Sporomusa sphaeroides DSM 2875: one gene and its partner. The protein of the gene in region 1 interacts with the protein of each later gene in a pairwise test. Links are inferred from orthologs where the notes say so. Each region holds a gene or a part of one and is shown on either strand. Other genes may lie near its edges.

Evidence for each region. Proteins that work in one complex are often made in the same cells at the same time.
Region 2: the proteins of SPSPH_RS08870 (region 1) and def interact in binary tests that used the Escherichia coli proteins (3 or more experiments, as listed by UniProt). The link is inferred for Sporomusa sphaeroides DSM 2875 from one-to-one orthologs.

Annotation. Positions count from the first base shown.
Region 1 is NZ_CP146991.1:1,948,051-1,954,221, reverse strand. Bases 157-3,127 are described here. They hold SPSPH_RS08870 (aspartate-semialdehyde dehydrogenase), read right to left. Parts: upstream 2,173-3,127; coding sequence 1,141-2,172; downstream 157-1,140. Other genes in these bases: dapB (4-hydroxy-tetrahydrodipicolinate reductase), read right to left, coding at 2,225-3,019; dapG (aspartate kinase), read right to left, coding at 157-1,130. Also shown: more of dapG, read right to left, coding at 1-156; SPSPH_RS08860 (general stress protein), read right to left, coding at 3,718-4,407; SPSPH_RS08855 (YlmC/YmxH family sporulation protein), read right to left, coding at 4,473-4,745; SPSPH_RS08850 (hypothetical protein), read right to left, coding at 4,758-5,075; SPSPH_RS08845 (deoxyuridine 5'-triphosphate nucleotidohydrolase), read right to left, coding at 5,152-5,595; SPSPH_RS08840 (M16 family metallopeptidase), read right to left, coding at 5,608-6,171.
Region 2 is NZ_CP146991.1:2,300,734-2,303,578, reverse strand. It holds def (peptide deformylase), read left to right. Parts: upstream 1-1,119; coding sequence 1,120-1,572; downstream 1,573-2,845. Other genes in the region: SPSPH_RS10755 (DUF116 domain-containing protein), read left to right, coding at 2,531-2,845; fmt (methionyl-tRNA formyltransferase), read left to right, coding at 1,578-2,519; priA (primosomal protein N'), read left to right, coding at 1-1,002. UniProt on the Escherichia coli protein: Removes the formyl group from the N-terminal Met of newly synthesized proteins. Requires at least a dipeptide for an efficient rate of reaction. N-terminal L-methionine is a prerequisite for activity but the enzyme has broad specificity at other positions.

The DNA.
Region 1 (6,171 bases):
TCTACGGTTTGCAAAATAGCAATCTTATTACGTGATAGAGCTTCGATAAAGTTTGCCATAACTCCGGGAACTTCACGCATTCCGCCACCAACTACCGACACTTTCGCACAGTTTTCCAAGATTTCGATATGATAGCCTTGCTGCTTGAGTTTGGTTGAAGCCTGCTCTACGTGCTCAGCAGTAATGGTGAACATAATTTGTCCCGGATGGACATTAATTAAATCAACACTAATATCACTTTCAGCCATAGTTCTAAACACGTTAAAGCTGCTGTCACTTCCCATGGTATCGTCAAGATGAACTTTAAACTGGGCAATATTGGTCAGGTAAGTTACCCCTGTAGCCACTCTGTCAACTACCGCAGCTTCACTGGTATCCTCTTGGGCAATATTGGTGATAAGTGTGCCGGGAGCATCACTAAAGGTGGATTTTACTACCAGTGGAATATTTTTTTGCATGGCAATTTCCACTGCCCGGGGATGAATAACCTTAGCCCCTTGATGCGCCAGTTGACACACTTCACCATAGCTTATGCAATCAAGGATTTTAGCATTCTCTACAATTCTTGGATCAGCGGTCATGATGCCGTCAACATCGGTATAGATTTCTATCATTTCCGCATTGAGCGCTGCACCTAACGCCGAGGCAGTTGTATCACTGCCGCCACGTCCCAAGGTAGTAAACTCACCTTCATCAGTCATACCTTGGAAACCACAGACAACAGGGACTTTTCCTTGTTTTAACAGGCTAAGTATCCGTGTTGGATCACATTTTAAGATACGGGCGTCAGTAAAGTTATCATCTGTGGTAATGCCTGCCTGCCCGCCTGTTAACATAACAGAAGCCATACCGGCAGCCTGCAAAGTACCGGCCATAACTACAGCTGAAATCATTTCACCGCAGTACATAATCTGATCCAGTTCCCGGGCCGCAATCCCTTTATACACCGAACGTGCGACGCTAAGCAGCGTATCGGTGGCATAAGGAGCTCCCTGGCGCCCCATTGCCGATACCACAATTACCGGATTGAAGCCCTGTTCCCGCGCCTTCTCAATTTTACGCAGAACCAGTTCCCTCACTTCGGGTGACGCTACAGATGTGCCCCCGAACTTCTGGACAAGTATTCGCATTTTGTACACCTCAAATTAAGTTATGCTCAATCATATACTCGGCAATTTGCACGGCATTAAGAGCTGCACCTTTTCGAATCTGATCGCCTACTACCCACATATTCAGCCCATAAGGAACCGTTTTATCCGGGCGGATACGACCAACGAATACCTCATTGCGGTCAGAAGTATATAAAGGCATAGGATACAGCATTTCTGCCGGATCGTCTTGTACAATAATGCCTGGGAATTCAGCCAATAGCTGTTTTGCCTCTTGCGGGGACAGCGGACCGTCCATTTCTATGTTTATTGATTCAGAGTGACTGCGATATACCGGTACTCTTACGGTGGTCGCAGTGATTCCGATAGAATAATCATTCAATATCTTATGAGTTTCATGTACCATTTTCATTTCTTCTTTAGTGTAATCGTCCTCAACAAAGACATCAATATGTGGCAACAGATTAAAGGCTATCTGATAATGTTTGGGCAGACTGGCACTTGGCAATATATTAGCTTCTACCGGACGGTTTTCCATAATGGCCTTAACCTGATCTGTCAGTTCGTCAATAGCCTCCTTGCCGGCGCCAGAGACTGCCTGATAGGTTGATACAACAATCCGCTTTATTTTGGCAGCGTCATAAATAGGCTTCAAAGCCATAACCATAATAATAGTTGAACAGTTAGGGTTGGCAATAATTCCTTTGTGCTTTTTTATGGCCTCAGGATTAACTTCCGGCACTACCAAAGGCACTTCCGGGTCCATGCGAAAGGCACTGGAGTTATCAATAACAACAGCTCCCCGTTTAGCAGCTTCAGGTGCCAGTGTTTTACTGATCGAACCGCCGGCAAACAAAGCAAACTGCACGTTGTTAAAAGCCTCTGGTGTTGCTTCTTCAACTATGTAACTTTTTCCCATAAATTCTATGGATTTTCCGGCTGATCGTTCAGATGCCAACAATTTTAATTCATTAAACGGAAATTTGCGTTCTTCAATAAGTCTTAAAAATTCCTGCCCAACTGCTCCAGTTGCACCTACAATTGCTACATTATACTTTTTCATGTAAGCCACTCCCCCAAGCTTTTCACATTATTTTGTACTACTATACAAGACTTTAGTCCATTATATGTTCAAGGCCAACTATTAGCCCATCCACAGTCAGTACCTTTTTACAAGCCAGTACAACTCCCGGCATAAAGGATTCGCGGGATATTGAATCATGGCGAATGCTAAGCGTTTGTCCTAAACCACCAAAAATTACTTCCTGATGGGCAACATAGCCTGGCAAGCGAACACTATGCAGCCTAATTCCCGCTAATTCGCCCCCACGCGCACCAGGCAGTTTCTCAGTCTCCCGGGGATGACCCTGACGCATTTCACCTCGCACACTGGCAATCATCTCCGCCGTCCTCAGGCCGGTGCCGGAAGGTGCGTCAAGTTTTTGATCATGATGCATTTCGATAATTTCGACATGCGGTAAATACTTAGCAGCTTCTTGCGCCAGTTTCATCATGAGAATTGCACCTATGGAAAAATTAGGAGAAATAATTGCATTAACTTTAGAAGCTGTACATAATTTACGGAGCTCATTAATATCGGCTTCCGCTAAGCCGGTAGTTCCAACTACCGGGCACACACCGTTTTTAATTGCCAGTTGAGTATTATTCATAACTGCTTCAGGATTAGTGAAATCAACCATAACTTGTGGTTTTGTCTCATTGATAACCGTAACCAGATCATTGCCTACAGTTACTCCTGTTTTGCCTGCACCGATAATATCCCCTACATCGGCAAAATCTGAGTTAATATCCATCGCACCAACTATACTTAACTGCTGGTCCTCATGAACTGCGCGCAGTACTTCCCGCCCCATTTTGCCATAAGCTCCACATACCATTACTCTTATCAAACGCTGTCCACCTCCTATTAAGATAAAGCAGACTTAGCTTCAGGTGGGGTTTTAACCCCATCTGAAGGTTAGTCGCCCTTATCCTGGGATTTAGCTGCTCTTAACTCCCTTTTGAAAAAGGGAGTCCTAGAGCGGGTTAATCTCAGGGAAAAACCTTCGCTTTTGCCAAATCCTTAGAAAAGTCAAAGGCATAAACATAAAGCAGCCGGTGAGTGCATTTCTCGCCGGCTGCCCTAAAGACAGCATTGGTCTAACCTTAGGAAAATACAAACGTATATTCCTCTGATCAGATGAGATAGCACTCCACCAAGTAATGGTGACAGTCTTAAACCTGTTTGATATAAGACCAGTAAAAGAGACTGGCAGTCCTGCTTTTACTTCGGCGGTTGTCCCTTTCCTTCCAGCTCATCGACGCCGCTCTCCCTGAAAGTACTGTTAACTCCCGCACCTCTACTTCATCCTGTATAGGATGTTGCTTATTCATTTTATACACATTCTATACCAAAGGTTCCAACGTTGTCAAATAAATATTATAAAATAGTGTATTTTACGGTCTAAGCAGGAAAAACCACCGACAAGTTTCTTATAACCATCATATTACTGAGGCGCGGGCGGCCGTTATATATAAGCGGAGTTAAACGCCGGCGGCGCTGTGTTGTATAAACTGAGTAAAAACCGGGGGATTCCCCCGGTTTTTTTTAGCTTAATGCGTGAGTTTCGACATCCTTGGCACCATTTTGGCGAAGGATCTGAGCCGCTTGGTTAGCCTTAGCTGCATCGGCGCGGATAATAGTCAAAATTCCCCCTTGCACTACATGCTGCTCATAGCGTTTTCCCACCTCAGCGGGAATGCCCCAGTCAATCAAACCACCGGCAATACCACCGGCCACAACCCCGCTTAAAGCAGCTGCAATCGGACCGGCAGCAACAATTGGCCCTACTCCGGGAATGGCTAAAGCACCCGCTCCCAGCAGCAAACCGCCAATTCCGCCTAAGGTGCCACCTGTAAGAGTACCATCGGTAATGTCATCTTCAAAAGATCCATCACCTTGGGTGTTTTTTGTGTTTTTGTTCTTAGAAACAATGTTGATTTCTTCTGTTGTAAAGCCTTGCGCCCTGAGGGAATTAACCGCTTGCTCCGCATTATTCCGGCCATCAAACACGCCGATTACACTTTTAACCCCCTGAGTATTTCCCTGAGCTGACTGAGTTACCTGATTTCCCTGCATGGTGCCTGCCGTCATTTGATTGGAAGTGGCCGCCGGCTGGGCACCTGTATTGGCATTGAACATGGCATTGCCTGCCTGTCCTGTAGTTTGGTTCATCGCCTGATTATTAACATTACCTGCTATTTGATTGCCACCATTGTTACTGTTTGTTGTCTCCATCAATAAAGCCTCCTAACATTAGTGTGATATACAATCTAATGTTAGGTTGACCATGTATAAGTTTTTTATTCCCTAAACGTAGAATACATTCGTTCATAAGCATTATTCAAATCAACAATAACAACCTCGTCACCAATCCGTTTGATGGCCTGCCAGGGTATTGTGGTTATCTGACCATCCCCTAAAAAGTTAAAGAGGGATCTTCGTTTGGGTAATACCAAGCCGCCAATAACCCCTGTCCGACTGTCAAAAGTAATTTCACATTCACCGATTATGCCCAACCGGGCTCCATCACCCAAATTAATAACTTCTTTTCCGGCCATTTCACTTATCCGCATATCCTCACCCACTTAATTACCAAATAGTCTACTAAAAAGCGGCTGGATAACCGCCATAGCAATCGACGTCATAGCCAACGGATCAAACGAAAGTATCCCGACCGTTATTTTCTCAGGCAACTCAAGTTTCAGGAAGGAAACCACCATTACCATCGAAAGATATACCCCGCCGGCAGTAGCTACTAAATCCTGTACAGCGGTGGAAAAAGGTGATGGCTTGGGTTCCAGCAAAGGTGCGCTGTCCAATAAGGTACGAGAGCGACAGACACGCAGCCAAACCGATCCCATAAGGAGAAGAATAATGAGTACCAACGCCGCCCATGTATACATCGTATCCCCCCTAACCGGCTTCTACCAATGTATATGGCGCTTTAGACTAAAATATGAACGAAAAATCAGCCCGGCTTCACTCGCCGGTACTGCCTAAGCCACCTGACCGGACAGCGGCAGCACAATCATTATCTGTCTTTAAATACTTATAAAAAATTCCCTGAGCTATTCTAGTCCCTGCTCTGATTGTCAAAGGCTCGGTACCATGATTAAATATGCCAACCAGAATATGTCCCTCATTGTCCGGATTATTATAATAATCGGCATCAATAATTCCTTGCCCATTGATTAAGCTCAAACTATGTTTAATGGATAAACCGGAACGGATGTGAATACCTAAATATTCATCCTCCTGCATATAAGCTTTGAGGCCTGTCGGAATCAAGGCCACCTTTCCGGGATATAAAGTAGTTTCTTGAGCGGCGGCAATATCATAGCCGGCACTTAATCCGGTCTTGCGTACAGGCAAAATTACATTACAGTCCTTATATTGGGTAATTACCTCAAACCCTCTTGTCATACTATTCCCCTTTTAAATCCTAAAGTTCGTATTAATTTTTGCAGAATCAACAGGCCCCAGGGCAGTAAAGCACAATTGCTTGGCAGTAAGCATCTGCTCAATCATCTGATTGACATCGGTTAACGTTACCCTGTCAATTTTACCGACAACTTCGTCTAAGGACACAAATTTGCCTAAAGTAATTTCCAGTTTGCCAATACGGGACATCCTGCTGCTTGAACTTTCCAGTCCCAGCAGCAAATTTCCCTTTATTTGCTCTTTGGACTTAGTTAACTCTTGTTCACTGATTCCTTTTTCTTTGAATTCTCTTAGGTTTTCCAGAATCAGATCTAAAACCTGATTTACATTGCCTGGCCGGGTTCCGGCATAGATAGTGAATAAGCCGGCATCCCGGTAATTAGTTTGATAGGAATAAATGGAATAGGCCAGTCCCCGCTCTTCCCGGATAGATTGAAACAGCCTGGAGCTTATCCCGCCGCCTAAAATATTATTCAGAATATGAACAGGATATATTTCCGGGCTGTCTTGTGGCACACTTGCTGTACCTAAACACACATGTACCTGCTCTATGTCTTT
Region 2 (2,845 bases), 350 kb from region 1 along the record:
CAGGAATTGGCACAAGGACGCCGCAGCGTCATTTCACTGCCACTGCAGGAGATGTTAGCCAGAGCCCTGGCAAAAAAGGAGCAAGCCGTTATCCTGCTTAACCGTCGCGGCTATTCTACCTTTGTCCTGTGCCGCGAATGCGGCCATGTGCTCAAATGCAGACATTGTGATATTTCACTGGTATATCACACCCCCGGCAATAGCCTTCGCTGCCATTACTGTCAGGAACGCCATACTGTGCCTGATACTTGTCCTGAATGCGGCAGCCGGTATATCCGTTATTTTGGCGCCGGTACCCAGAAGGTGGAAGAGGCACTTACCGCATTATTTCCGGCGGCAAAAATTGTGCGTATGGATCAGGACACCACCCGAGGCAAAATGGCACATGATAAAATATTAGCGGCTTTCGCTGCCGGAACGTATGATATTTTGTTAGGCACACAAATGGTAGCCAAAGGTCACGACATTCCTAATGTAACGGCAGTTGGAATTATCTCGGCAGATACTGCGCTTAATCTGCCCGACTTCCGGGCAGCTGAACGGACATTTGCGCTCTTGACGCAAGCGGCAGGGAGAGCAGGACGCGGCGCAAAGAGCGGGCAGGTAGTAATGCAGACATATAATCCCGAGCACTATGCGATAACTGCCGGAGCAGAGCATAATTATCCGGCATTTTATGAACATGAGATTGCCTTTCGCCGTCAACTGAACTATCCACCGTTTGCTAATTTGATAAAAATAACAGTACAGGCTGCCGACGAAATCATGGTGCACCAGAGTGCTAACAAATTGGCAGTCGAACTGGCTCAAGCAATGGCGGGAATAGCTGCCGACATTATTGGACCGTTTCCGGCATCGGTTCATAAAATAAAAGACGTCTTTCGCATTAATATTTTAATCAAAACAAAGGATCCAGCTGCCGTGACCAGCCTGTTCACAGCTTTGCACATTAGCAGCCGCAAAGATGTGATTATTGACGTAGACCCTGTGAATGTCATCTAACCGTCACATTAAATTATTTTGTCAAAGCTTGACTCATGTATTTGACACTTTCGTCACCTGCTAAACTGTGATAAAATTTGTCTAATGGCCTGAAAGGAAAGAGGGAGGTACAAAACCATGCCAGTAATGGAAATTAAAAAGGCAGGCGACAAAGTGCTTAAAGATATTGCTGCGCCTGTAGAAAAGATTGACCGCAAAATTAAACAATTGCTTGACGATATGACTGAAACCATGTATGCCGCCGATGGTATCGGACTGGCTGCTCCGCAGGTGGGAGTATCCATGCGAGTGGTAGTTATCGATATTGGTGACGGCATTATCGAACTGATTAATCCGGAAATCATTAACAAAGAGGGCTGTGAAAATGGTACAGAAGGCTGTCTGAGTGTCCCAGGCATGTATGGGGAGGTAGAAAGGTATGGGACAGTAACGGTGGAAGCTCTGAATCGCAGCGGCAAAAAAATCCGGATTTCCGGTTCTGGCCTACTGGCACGTGCTCTGCAACATGAAATAGACCATCTTAACGGCATTTTGTTTATCGAACTGGCAAAAACCATACATAAGGGGTAGTTGTAATGGGAAAATTGCGTACGGTATTTATGGGCACACCCGACTTTGCGGTACCTTGTCTGGATATGCTTGTAAAAGAAGGTTATCCGGTAGCCGGAGTCATCACGCAGCCTGACCGCCCTAAAGGGCGCGGTCAAAAACTGGCCTACTCGCCGGTTAAAGAAGCTGCACTGGCATACAATCTGCCTGTTCTGCAGCCTGCCAGCATCAAAACTGTTGACAGCTACAACCAGATTGCCGCCCTTAACCCGGATATTATTATTGTCGTTGCCTTTGGACAACTTTTGCCTAAAAAGCTGTTAGAACTGCCGGCCTACGGCTGTATTAATGTACATGCCTCACTGTTGCCCAAATATCGCGGCTCAGCGCCCATCCACTGGGCCATCATCAACGGAGAAACCACCACCGGTATTACCACCATGTATATGGAGGTCGGCATGGATACCGGCGACATGATTGCCAAAGCCGAAATCCCGATCCTTCCGACAGATACTACCGGCAGCCTGCATGATAAATTGCAGGACCTTGGTGCAGCCGTATTATCAGATACTCTCCGGCAACTGGCGGCAAACAGCGCGCCGCGCGAAGTACAACAAGAGTCTGAAGCAACCTATGCCCGAATGTTGTGCCGAACCACAGAACGGATTGACTGGCATCTGCCGGCAACAGCCATACATAACCTCGTACGAGGCCTGAATCCCTGGCCGGGAGCGTATTGTACCTATCAAAATAAATCATTGAAAATCTGGCAGACTAGAGTACATGACGCTTCACACTCCTGTTCAATTCCGGGACAAATTATCCAGATAACCAAAACAGGATTGGTTGTTGAAACAGGTAAAGGGACAATCGAACTATTGGAAGTGCAGCCTGAATCCAAACGACGGATGAAAGCAAGCGACTGTGTTTGCGGCTATTGTCTTACCGTAGGCAACCTATTGGAGTAGAAGGTGAAAGTATGATTGAAGTAGCTCATCGTCCTCGCAAGCGTCTGTTTTTAATACTTATTCTCATCAGTTTATGTATTGCAACCATCTCAAGTTATGGTCTATGGATCGTTAGTCTGCCCGGCCTGGCTAACATCAGCAGCTATTTACCCATGATTCTCGGCGTAGTTTTGGCTGCGGTAATTTTGGCTGCTGCCTTTGGTGTTATCGGTATCATCCTGGCTATTTTGGGGTTTAATACCCTGGGAATGTTCCAGGGAGTGGCCTGGTCGGCCATTAATCTGTTATTTCCTCTTGCCATATGTGTGGGCAAGCTTTTTGACGTT